DNA from 3 places in the Pseudoalteromonas sp. Of7M-16 genome. Region 2 is predicted to be linked to each of the others. Evidence: predicted binding sites of a transcription regulator. Region 2 holds the regulator's gene; each other region holds the start of a gene.
What was found. Region 2 encodes sigma-54, which starts transcription at its own class of promoters, with help from an activator protein. Its sites were predicted from a motif close to GTTGGCACGNNNNTNGNNT; they were not measured.
Positions count from the first base shown of each region.

Region 1: MHN81_RS10970 (LPP20 family lipoprotein) is a predicted target of sigma-54. The motif match lies at 1,569-1,587, and genes of this name have one in related genera.
Region 3: flgJ (flagellar assembly peptidoglycan hydrolase FlgJ) is a predicted target of sigma-54. The motif match lies at 1,858-1,876, and genes of this name have one in related genera.

Region 1 is NZ_JAKRFY010000008.1:270,602-273,862, reverse strand. Features, by position in the region: gene MHN81_RS10985 (FlgO family outer membrane protein) at 1-7, shown strand, start outside; tRNA gene MHN81_RS10980 (tRNA-Arg) at 198-272, shown strand; gene MHN81_RS10975 (flagellar assembly protein T N-terminal domain-containing protein) at 314-1,504, opposite strand; gene MHN81_RS10970 (LPP20 family lipoprotein) at 1,636-2,106, shown strand; gene flgN (flagellar export chaperone FlgN) at 2,165-2,593, opposite strand; gene flgM (flagellar biosynthesis anti-sigma factor FlgM) at 2,586-2,909, opposite strand; gene flgA (flagellar basal body P-ring formation chaperone FlgA) at 2,982-3,261, opposite strand, start outside.
Region 2 is NZ_JAKRFY010000003.1:279,999-283,259, reverse strand. Features, by position in the region: gene rapZ (RNase adapter RapZ) at 1-181, opposite strand, end outside; gene ptsN (PTS IIA-like nitrogen regulatory protein PtsN) at 194-649, opposite strand; gene hpf (ribosome hibernation promoting factor) at 653-940, opposite strand; gene MHN81_RS04995 (RNA polymerase factor sigma-54) at 967-2,478, opposite strand; gene lptB (LPS export ABC transporter ATP-binding protein) at 2,520-3,245, opposite strand; gene lptA (lipopolysaccharide transport periplasmic protein LptA) at 3,242-3,261, opposite strand, start outside.
Region 3 is NZ_JAKRFY010000018.1:134,809-138,069, forward strand. Features, by position in the region: gene flgK (flagellar hook-associated protein FlgK) at 1-827, opposite strand, end outside; gene flgJ (flagellar assembly peptidoglycan hydrolase FlgJ) at 829-1,818, opposite strand; gene MHN81_RS18260 (flagellar basal body P-ring protein FlgI) at 1,925-3,019, opposite strand; gene flgH (flagellar basal body L-ring protein FlgH) at 3,031-3,261, opposite strand, start outside.

The DNA.
Region 1 (3,261 bases), on a different contig from region 2:
TCGATAAGCTAGGCTTGACTGTTATATGTAGTCAAGCCATTGCACCACAACTAGCTCATTTATAACTCCATATCTTAGTTGCGCATTTAGGTTTCTGTTTTTGCGTACTATTTTTAAAATATACTTGTCATTTAGGGTTTAGCGCTGTTATAAATGTAACCGCACAATCAAGGGTTTAATCTTTGATGTGATGGCGTGTCCCCGTAGTTTAATGGATAAAACGGGGCCCTCCTAAGGCTTTGATGTAGGTTCGATTCCTACCGGGGACGCCAGCCGCTACAATGTGAATTTAACAGGCACTAGAGAAGCCGCGTTAAAGCGCAAAGTCTTCGCTGGGGGCGATGATAAGCTCGACAATATCGTTTATTTGAATATTATTCATCGGTCTGCTGTTTATATTTTTCGCGATGGCATTTTGAGCGTTAACTTGTGTCACCTTGACCCGATTGATTGTTTGAATACTACGAGTAAAAAACTGGTTTCTCTCACCTGCTACGTCACTGCGATGTGCAATACTCAAAATCTGCCCTTCTTGCAATCCATGGGCACTGCCTAAGTTAATTACAACCTGATCTTGGTCTTTATGAAGGATCCTACCTTTTGTTGGCAAACATGAAAATGCTTGGTTTAGATCTTGTGCAAGGCTATTAAAAACACCTTGAATGCGTTTGCCATAGTCAGTATGCCAAAAGGTGTCGCTATATACGTCAATGATCTTGGTTTTTTCATAGGGCCACACGCCTGTAACGCTATAGTGTTGTTGCCACACTTTATCTTTGCTGATTGCGTCGAAAGCGGCAAAGTCTATTTTGAAACTTCTCACGTATTCGTCATCTTGCCAAAAAGCATAGTCACTATTTAATTGCTGTGTACTGGCGAGGTCGGTTATTTGGCTGAGCAATACATATTGGCTATTGCTTGAGGCTGTTAGGCTCTCAATAAGCTGGGCGTCGTAATCAAAGTTTTGTGAAAAGAACGCGCGTACATTAATGCTTTTATCTATAAATGGAATAGGCTTGACCGACATATTGCGCTGCATCAATGTCTGATACATGCGCTCGCTGGTTGATTTATGTATGTCAAAAATTTGACCTAGCCTGGCTTGATGAGGTTGCATCAGTTGACTTTGTGTTATCGTGATCTGTTTATTAAACGACTCTTCGGGGCACTGCTGTTGTTTAGGGAAAATATCTAAGTGAAGAGTCACACTCATAACACCATCTTGTGTGTTTTCTGAGACTAGATTGATCTCTTGGATTTCGCCATGGCTTTTTATTTTGATGTGATCTTGTGCAAGCACGCCATCTGCGAGCGTTTGAATACTTGATACGGTTGCACCAGAAAAAATCAGCGCTTGTGTTATGGCATCTTGGACTGCTTCTTGCCTTGCCGCCGCTCTGTCAGTTGTGTATGCATTTGCATACCCTGTTACTTCAAACCATTCTGCTTGAGCACCAAAGCTTAGTAAACAGGCTACAAGAGCTGTACTACTCACTTTTTTCATCGTTTAATACCATATCAAAAATTTGACTTCTATTTCATAGTTCAGCAAATCCTATGCCAATAGCATTGGCGCAATTTGTGCATGCTGTATAAACACAAAGGCAATTTGGCGTGATTAGGAGTCGGTAACATATGCGAAAGTTATTTAAAATTAGCAAAATTTTAGCCATAGGTGTAGTGGTAGGTCTTGCTGGCTGCAGTTCAATTATCGACAAACATGTAGAATATAGTTACGTTCAACCAGACAGCTACCCGGTTTTAAAAGCGATAGGGTACGCGCCATTGGATGCACAGCCTGGAGCGACCGATAGTGAAAAAATGCTTATGGCAATTAAAGTGTCTAAATTGGAAGCGTATCGAGAGCTAGCTGAGCAAGTCTATGGCCACCAGCTCAACGCCACGACGACCGTAAGGGGTGTAGTTGCGCAAAATGACGGCTTGCGTAGCCAAGTTCAAGGGGTGATCCGAGGTGCCCGAGTGCTCAAATCATATGCGGTCGGTGATATTTATACCACAGAGTTGGAGCTTGATATGAAAACCGTATATGACCTTTATATTGGTCAGGTAAAACCGAAGAAAATTCAACGAGTCACCTATTACTAGTCATGTCTAACTAAAAAAGCACTGTCGGTACAGTGCTTTTTTTGCCGCTAAGATTAACTTAGGCTTTGAGGTTTTTGACGATTTCGCCTACGTTTTCAACCACATTTCCTTCTTCTGTGTAGGTGGTCGACATTGGCCTACCGATCAAAATCTCTTTCAATTCACGTACTGTCATGTGCGCCAAATGAGCTGCTTTTGCATTCACTTCGTTTTGATTTTTGCATTTAAGTAGCAATAAATTTATTTGCTCCGTTAAGGGCGCCACATCTGGGTCTTGAAACAACTCTTTAGGGTAAGTTGATAAACTTTTATCAGTCTTCTGTATTGTATTTAAGAAGGTAATTTTTTGCCGCGCGATGTCTTTTAGGCCATCGCCATTTCTAGAGCTAAGCGCGTTAAGTTCATCGTCTAGAAGCTGGGTCAAAGCTTCTAGTGATGTAATTTGTGCCGTAAGTTGCTGTATACACAGCTCAATATCTTTATCCATATAAATCGAATTCAAATGCCGCTATATTTTTGGCAAGTTTCTCAGCATCAACCTGATACTTACCTTCTGCAATGGCTTTTTTAAGCTCTTCTACTTTCTTACTATCGAATGCCGGCGTTTGCTGCGCTTTGTCTTGCAAGCCTTTTAATTGCTGTGCCTGTGGCGTCAAGCTAACCGAGTCTGAAGCCGCTTTTTGTTGAGCAGCAGGTTTTGTTGCCGTATTACTTGCATCATTTCTTTGCAATTCAGCACGTTGTTGCTTAATATTATTAGCAACATTGTTTGGCTGATTTTGACCGTTAATGTTATTAACCATGACATTGACCCATATAAAATAGTTGTTTCAGTCTTTTTATCGACCATTCCACTACTAACTTTAGCAAAAATTTTAAATATTGACCGCAACGGAATCAACATCTTTTACGCGTGCTCGGATGGTTTTCCCTGATTTTACATTTTTTACACGAATTTGCTCGCCGAGATTGCCATCTTGCAGGGCGATCCCCTGAGTTTTGATAGCAAAGTGCCCATTGCCAGCCACTATTATGACAGAGTCTCCCTTACAAACCATACAAACATGACGTAAATTGATGGCTTTGTCAGCTTGGATGCGACGTTTCGTTTTACTACCAACTAACATATCAATGCTATCAATGTTTGAAGCGCGA
Region 2 (3,261 bases):
GTAAGTTTCTAACATCGATGCTTACCGCAATTTTATTGTAGCTATCAGAGACACTGCGAACTAGAGCAGGCAGCAGGTTAACTGGAATATTATCAGCGCAGTAATAACCCAAGTCTTCTAAAACTCTTAATGCAACAGATTTACCTGAGCCAGAGCGGCCACTGATAATTATGAGTTCCACGTTTAATTCCTATTATTTATCAAACTCAACAAGGACTTGATGAAGCTCGCTATCATTACTTGCTTGCCTAAGTCGTTTACAAAAAGCTTTGTTATTTAGTTTACCAGCGATACTGGCTAAGGTCTCTAAATGTTGTTTATTTTCACCGTCTGGTACGATGAGTGCAACAAAAATGTCCACATTGCGATCGTCATAGGCATCAAAAGGAATGGCTTGTTGGTTTACAAGTATGATGGCAATAATGTTATTTAAACCTGGCAACCTGCCATGCGGGATCGCTATCCCTTTACCTATCCCTGTACTGCCTAGCTTTTCGCGGTTTAAAAGTGCTTCTAGAATCTCATGTTGATTGGCACTTGGAATTTTTGACTGCGCCAGCTCACTAATATATTGAAGTATTCTTTTTTTACTATTAAAAAGGACCGCAGCTTTGCTACAGTCCTCGGAAATGAGTGTGCTAAGTTTCATGATTTAGTGTCGAGTTAGCTTCTCTTTATGTTTAATCACTTGTCGATCTAGCTTATCAATCAAACCATCAATTGCTGCATACATATCTTTATGCTCTGTAGAAGCAAACAATTCACCTCCGTTGACATGCAATGTGGCTTCTGCTTTTTGTATGAGTTTTTCGACATCTAAGATTACATGTACGTTGTTGATGTGATCAAAATGCCTTTCTAGCTTCGCAAACTTACTCGTTACGTAGTCTCTTAATGAATCGGTAATTTCTACATGGCGACCAGTTAAATTTAGTTGCATAAGCATTTTTCCTTCTTTTGTTACGCCTAAATCAAGCTCTTACGTTGATTAGACGGTGGAATAGCCAAAGACTCTCGGTATTTGGCAATAGTACGTCTTGCCACCTTAATACCTTGATCAGCTAATACATCTGCAATTTTGCTATCACTTAAAGGCTTAGCAGCGTTTTCAGCAGCAATTAGCTTTTTGATGAGTGCTCGGATCGCTGTGGAAGAACATTCACCACCATTCTCGGTACTAACGTGGCTCGAGAAGAAGTATTTCAATTCATAAATGCCACGAGGCGTGTGCATGTATTTTTGCGTTGTTACTCGAGATATTGTCGACTCGTGCATGTCAACCATTTCAGCAACATCATTGAGTACCATAGGTCTCATTGCCTCAGGGCCATGTTCAAAGAATGCCTGTTGTTGCTGCACAATGCAATTAGTAACTTTCAATAAAGTTTCATTTCTGCTTTCAAGGCTTTTAATAAACCATTTTGCTTCTTGTAAATGAGAGCGAATGAATTGACTGTCACTGCTTGATTTTACAGAGCGAGACATAGCAGCATAATGATCGTTAACTCTTATTTTAGGCATAGAATCAGGGTTTAGCTCAACAACCCAACGTCCCTTGACCTTTTTAACGGAGACATCGGGGATTACGTAATCGGCCTCTTCTTGCACTATACTTGCAGCAGGCTTAGGGTTTAAGCTGTGGATCAACGTCATCACTTCTTTTAGCTCACCTTCTTTGAGCTTTGTTTTCTTCATGATAGTACGATAATCACGATTCGCTAATAGATCGATATGTTCATCGATAACTAGCTTGGTTTGTTCAAGCCAAGGCGTGCCTGCCGCAAATTGATTGAGTTGCACAATTAAGCATTCCTGAAGGCTTCGAGCGGCGATCCCTACTGGGTCAAAGAGTTGGATGCGTTTTAGGACAGCTTCAACTTCATCGAGCTCGACGGGGTCTTGATCATTGTCGAGATTCAAGCTTTCTAAAATGTCTTCGCACGATACTGTTAAAATGCCAGAGTCATCTACACCCTCAACAATTGACAGTGCGATCAACCTGTCCGTCGCGCTAAATGGTGTGAGCTCAAGCTGCCACATCAAGTATTCTTGCAAGCTTTCAGTTGTCTGTCCTTGGTAGACGCTTTCATCTTCAGGCATAGGCCCTGATGAACTTACCGGCGCCGCACTGATGTATTCATCCCAAGTCACATCCATCGCCATCTCATCGCTGAGGGTCTCTTTATTTAGAGCTGTATCAGTGTCTTGTTCATAATCGCTGATCTGTGGCTCAGGGATCTCCTCAGAGCTGGACTCTGCTTTTTCGCTTGCCTGTGATTGCTCTTGCGTTTTGTCTAGACCGTTGTCAAAAGATTCTTGTTCGTTTTCTTCTACTTCCAATAAAGGATTGCTGTCCAGCGCTTCTTGAATTTCTTGCTGGAGGTCTAATGTGCTCAACTGCAGCAGGCGTATCGCTTGCTGTAGTTGTGGTGTCATTGTTAATTGCTGCCCCATGCGCAGCTGTAGCGATTGCCTCATGTATCTCTAACAATCCTTTCTGTTGTTACGCTTATTCTTAACTATAGCCTGAATTGTTCGCCTAAGTAGACATCTCGGACTGTTTGATCCGCTAAAACATGTTCAGGGCTACCTGAAGCAATTAATTCACCATGGGAAACAATATAGGCTTTTTCACATACATCCAATGTTTCACGTACATTGTGATCTGTGATCAACACACCGATTCCACGATTTTTTAAATGCTCAATAATTTTCTTTATATCTAACACTGAAATGGGATCAACGCCAGCAAAAGGCTCATCTAATAGAATAAATTTTGGATCTGCGGCTAAAGCGCGAGCAATTTCTACTCGACGACGCTCTCCACCGGAAAGCGCCATTCCTAAACTAGAGCGAATATGTTGAATATTAAATTCGTCCAATAATTCGTTTAGTATCGTTTCACGCTGAGCTTTATTTAGGTCTTTACGTGTTTCCAAAATAGCCATTAAATTTTGATAAACCGTCAACTTTCTGAATATCGATGACTCTTGTGGTAAATAGCCGATCCCCATACGTGCGCGGCTATGCATTGGCAGCAAGGTGATATCCTGCTGATCAATATGAATGCTGCCTTTGTCACTTGGCACTAAACCCACAATCATATAAAAAGTGGTGGTTTTACCTGCGCCATTAGGCCCTAGCAATCCCACAATGCTTCCAGCTTCAACACTGAGTTCGACGTTTTTTACAACTTGTCTGCCTTTGTAGCTTTTGGCGAGTGCTGTGGCTTTTAGTGTGCTCACTGTTGCTCCTTGTTAC
Region 3 (3,261 bases), on a different contig from region 2:
AACCCGCCAATCTTGCCCTGTAATTTGGTTTGATCTACATCCAGTGCAACTGCTGTACCGTCGGTGACATCAAGTTTCAATTCTTTCTTGCTTGGATCAGGATCGCCATCTAGTGAAAACAAATTAAAACTGCCATTTTCCATCACTACCGACTGACCAGACCCTAAGAAAACCAGCTTCTCGCCATTTGAACCGTCAAGGGTTTCAATATCAACTAACTCTGCCAAATCTTTAATTGCCTGATCACGCTCATTGAGCACTGAGTTTGCATTATCACTATCAGGGTTCGCATTAAGTGCACCTACCTGACCATTCAAATCACTTATTTTTTGAATTAAGTTATTGGCCTCTTGTGAGTAAATTGATAACTGCTCATTTACGATATTATTTTGGTCGAAAACAATACCAGACAGTCGGTCCATTTGATCAATGAGATTTTGTGCATCGGTGAGAAACAATGACCGCGTCACCGTAGACGAAGGTAGGTTCATCGCTTCTTGTAAATTATTGAACAGAGAGTTAATGCTGCTGTTTAAATTATTTGAGTCTTCGCCAAATAGTGTATCAACACGTGTAGACTCAGTTACAAACTGATCATAATAGGACTGACTAGATACATCTCGGTACAACTGCTTTTGCGCAAATTCATTTAGTAAGCGGACGGTTTCACCACGACCCACTTGATTACCAATTAACGTAGCATGTTCAGTACGCTCTCGAATGTACCCAACTGTGTTTAAATTGGCGATGTTTTTACTGGTCGTTTGCAGTAGTTCACTACTTGCTCTTACGCCAGATGTGCCAATATTCATTAAGTTAAAAGACATCTTAGTTTACTCCCTGACGTGCAAATGAGGACACTGCTGATTGAAAATGTGATCCACCCAATACATTTTTTATTTTATTCGCATAATTAGGATCAGTCGCATACCCAGCCTGTTGCAGTGCATCTAGGTACTCGCCGGGTTTAGACGCTTTTTGTAACGCCTCTTCATAGCGAGGATTGGATTGTAGAAAGTCAACGTAGTCGCTAAAGCTATCTTTTAACGAGTCATAAGCGCGAAAATTTGCTTGTTTTTTAACAGGTAAGCCCTGTTCAAATTCGAGTGTCATTTTACTGGCACTGTCTCCTGTCCAGCGGCTATCCGCCTTAATATTGAATAAGTTAAAACTACTATTTCCATCTTGTTTGGAGATAACATGTTTCCCCCAACCAGTTTCCAGCGCCGCTTGTGCCACCATCACAGCTGGGTTTAAGCCTATTTTTTCTGCCGCAGACTTAGCATAACCCCATAGAGTTTTCACAAACTCTTCTGGGCTTTCAAAAGCCTGAGGATCAGCAGGGGTATCTGCCACATCTTTTACTGTGCTTTTTTCTTCTACTACATCTTTATCGGGCTGATTAATTGGAGTTTGACCGCTAGCAATTCGATCGCTTTGCAACTCGGCGCCGGTACGCACAACTGATGAAGGCATATAGCCATTTTTTTCCGGAGACAGCTGCTGCACAATCAAATCTGCTAGACCTAAACTACCTTTATTCGATAATTCCAATGCCATTTGTTGGTCGTGCATATCACGATAGAATTTGACACTGCTAGAGTTGAAGGGGCTATCTTTGTCTTCGAAAGCCTCATTGGCTTTACGCATACTGGTTAACAGCATTTGAGTAAAAATTGACTCAAACTGCTGCGCAGCTTTTTTTAGCGCTTGTTTTGATGCATCACCATCACCCGCGCTTTTTAACGCATCCTGTCTCAATGAGTTCAGGTTGTTTAAATCAAAAAAGCTTTGATTATGTGTTGGATCAGTATTCATAGTTCAAAAACACGTCGCTAAAAAAGAATATTATTAACAATGCAAATTTTGAGCCAAAAAAAAGCCTCATAAAAATGAGGCTAACTTATTGATTATTAATTGATCATCATATGACAACAAGTTGACCATGTATTGCGCCAGCTTCTTTTAGCGCTTCAAGTATCGCCATTAAATCACCTGGAGCTGCACCTACAGCGTTAATAGCACGAACTAAGTCATCTAAGCTGCTACCGGGGTCAAAAACAAATGCTCTTGAATCATCTTGGTCTACATCAACAATACTCTGACGCGTGACAACTGCATCTGCATCAGTAAGAGGCTGTGGTTGCGACACATTGGTCTGTTCTGCAATGGTTACCGTTAACCCACCGTGCGTGATTGCGGCGGGCTGTAACTTAACATCTTTACCAATTACAATTGTGCCAGTTCTCGAATTGACAATGATTTTTGCCGATGTATCTGCCGGTTTAAACTCCAAGTTTTCAAGTGTAGACAGGTAAGCCACTCGTTGCGATGGATCTCGAGGTGCAATCACTCTGACTGAAGCGGCATCTAGCGCACTGGCGCTGTTTGGCCCGACTAATTCGTTGATCGTATCTGCTAAACGCTTTGCCGTGGTAAAGTCAGGACGATTTAAATTGAATGTAATGTGATCACCTTGAGTGAACGGACTTTTGACAGCGCGTTCAACCATGCCACCATTTGGGATTCGACCAACAGTGGGCGTATTGATCACCACTCGGCTCCCATCTAATCCCTCAGCACCTAATCCACCGACAATCATGCTGCCCTGCGCAATGGCATATACATTGCCATCGACACCTTTTAAGAAGGTCTGTAACAACGTCCCCCCTCTTAGACTACCAGCACTGCCAATTGAAGATACTGTCACGTCAATACTCTGACCTGGCTTTACAAAAGGTGGTAAGTCTGCGTGAACCGCTACCGCAGCCACATTTTTGATCTTTGGTTTTAAATTTCCAGGTAAGGTAATACCAAAGCTGTTCAGCATCGCTTTAAAGCTTTGTTCGGTAAAGCGACTTTGCTCCCCCGTTCCTGGCAGGCCCACAACAAGACCGTAGCCAATAAGCTGGTTGCTTCTTACCCCTTCGACAACACTAACATCTTTAATGCGCTCAGCTGCTGCTTCAAGCGATAAGATGAGTGTAAAGAGTACTACTAGAGTTTGCACAATACGCATAATTGACTTCCTTAAAATGGCATCAAGGTGCTCATGAAGAACTTGGTCAACCAACCAGCACTTTGAACTTCTTGTGTTTGCCCTTTACCCGAATATTGGATCCGTGCATTTGCAATGCGGTTGGATTCCACTTCGTTTTCAGCAGAAACATCCTGTGGTCTAACCAAACCTTCAAGACGAATAAATTCCTCTCCAGTATTAAGAGTTAACCATTTTTCGCCTCGGATCACCAAATTACCATT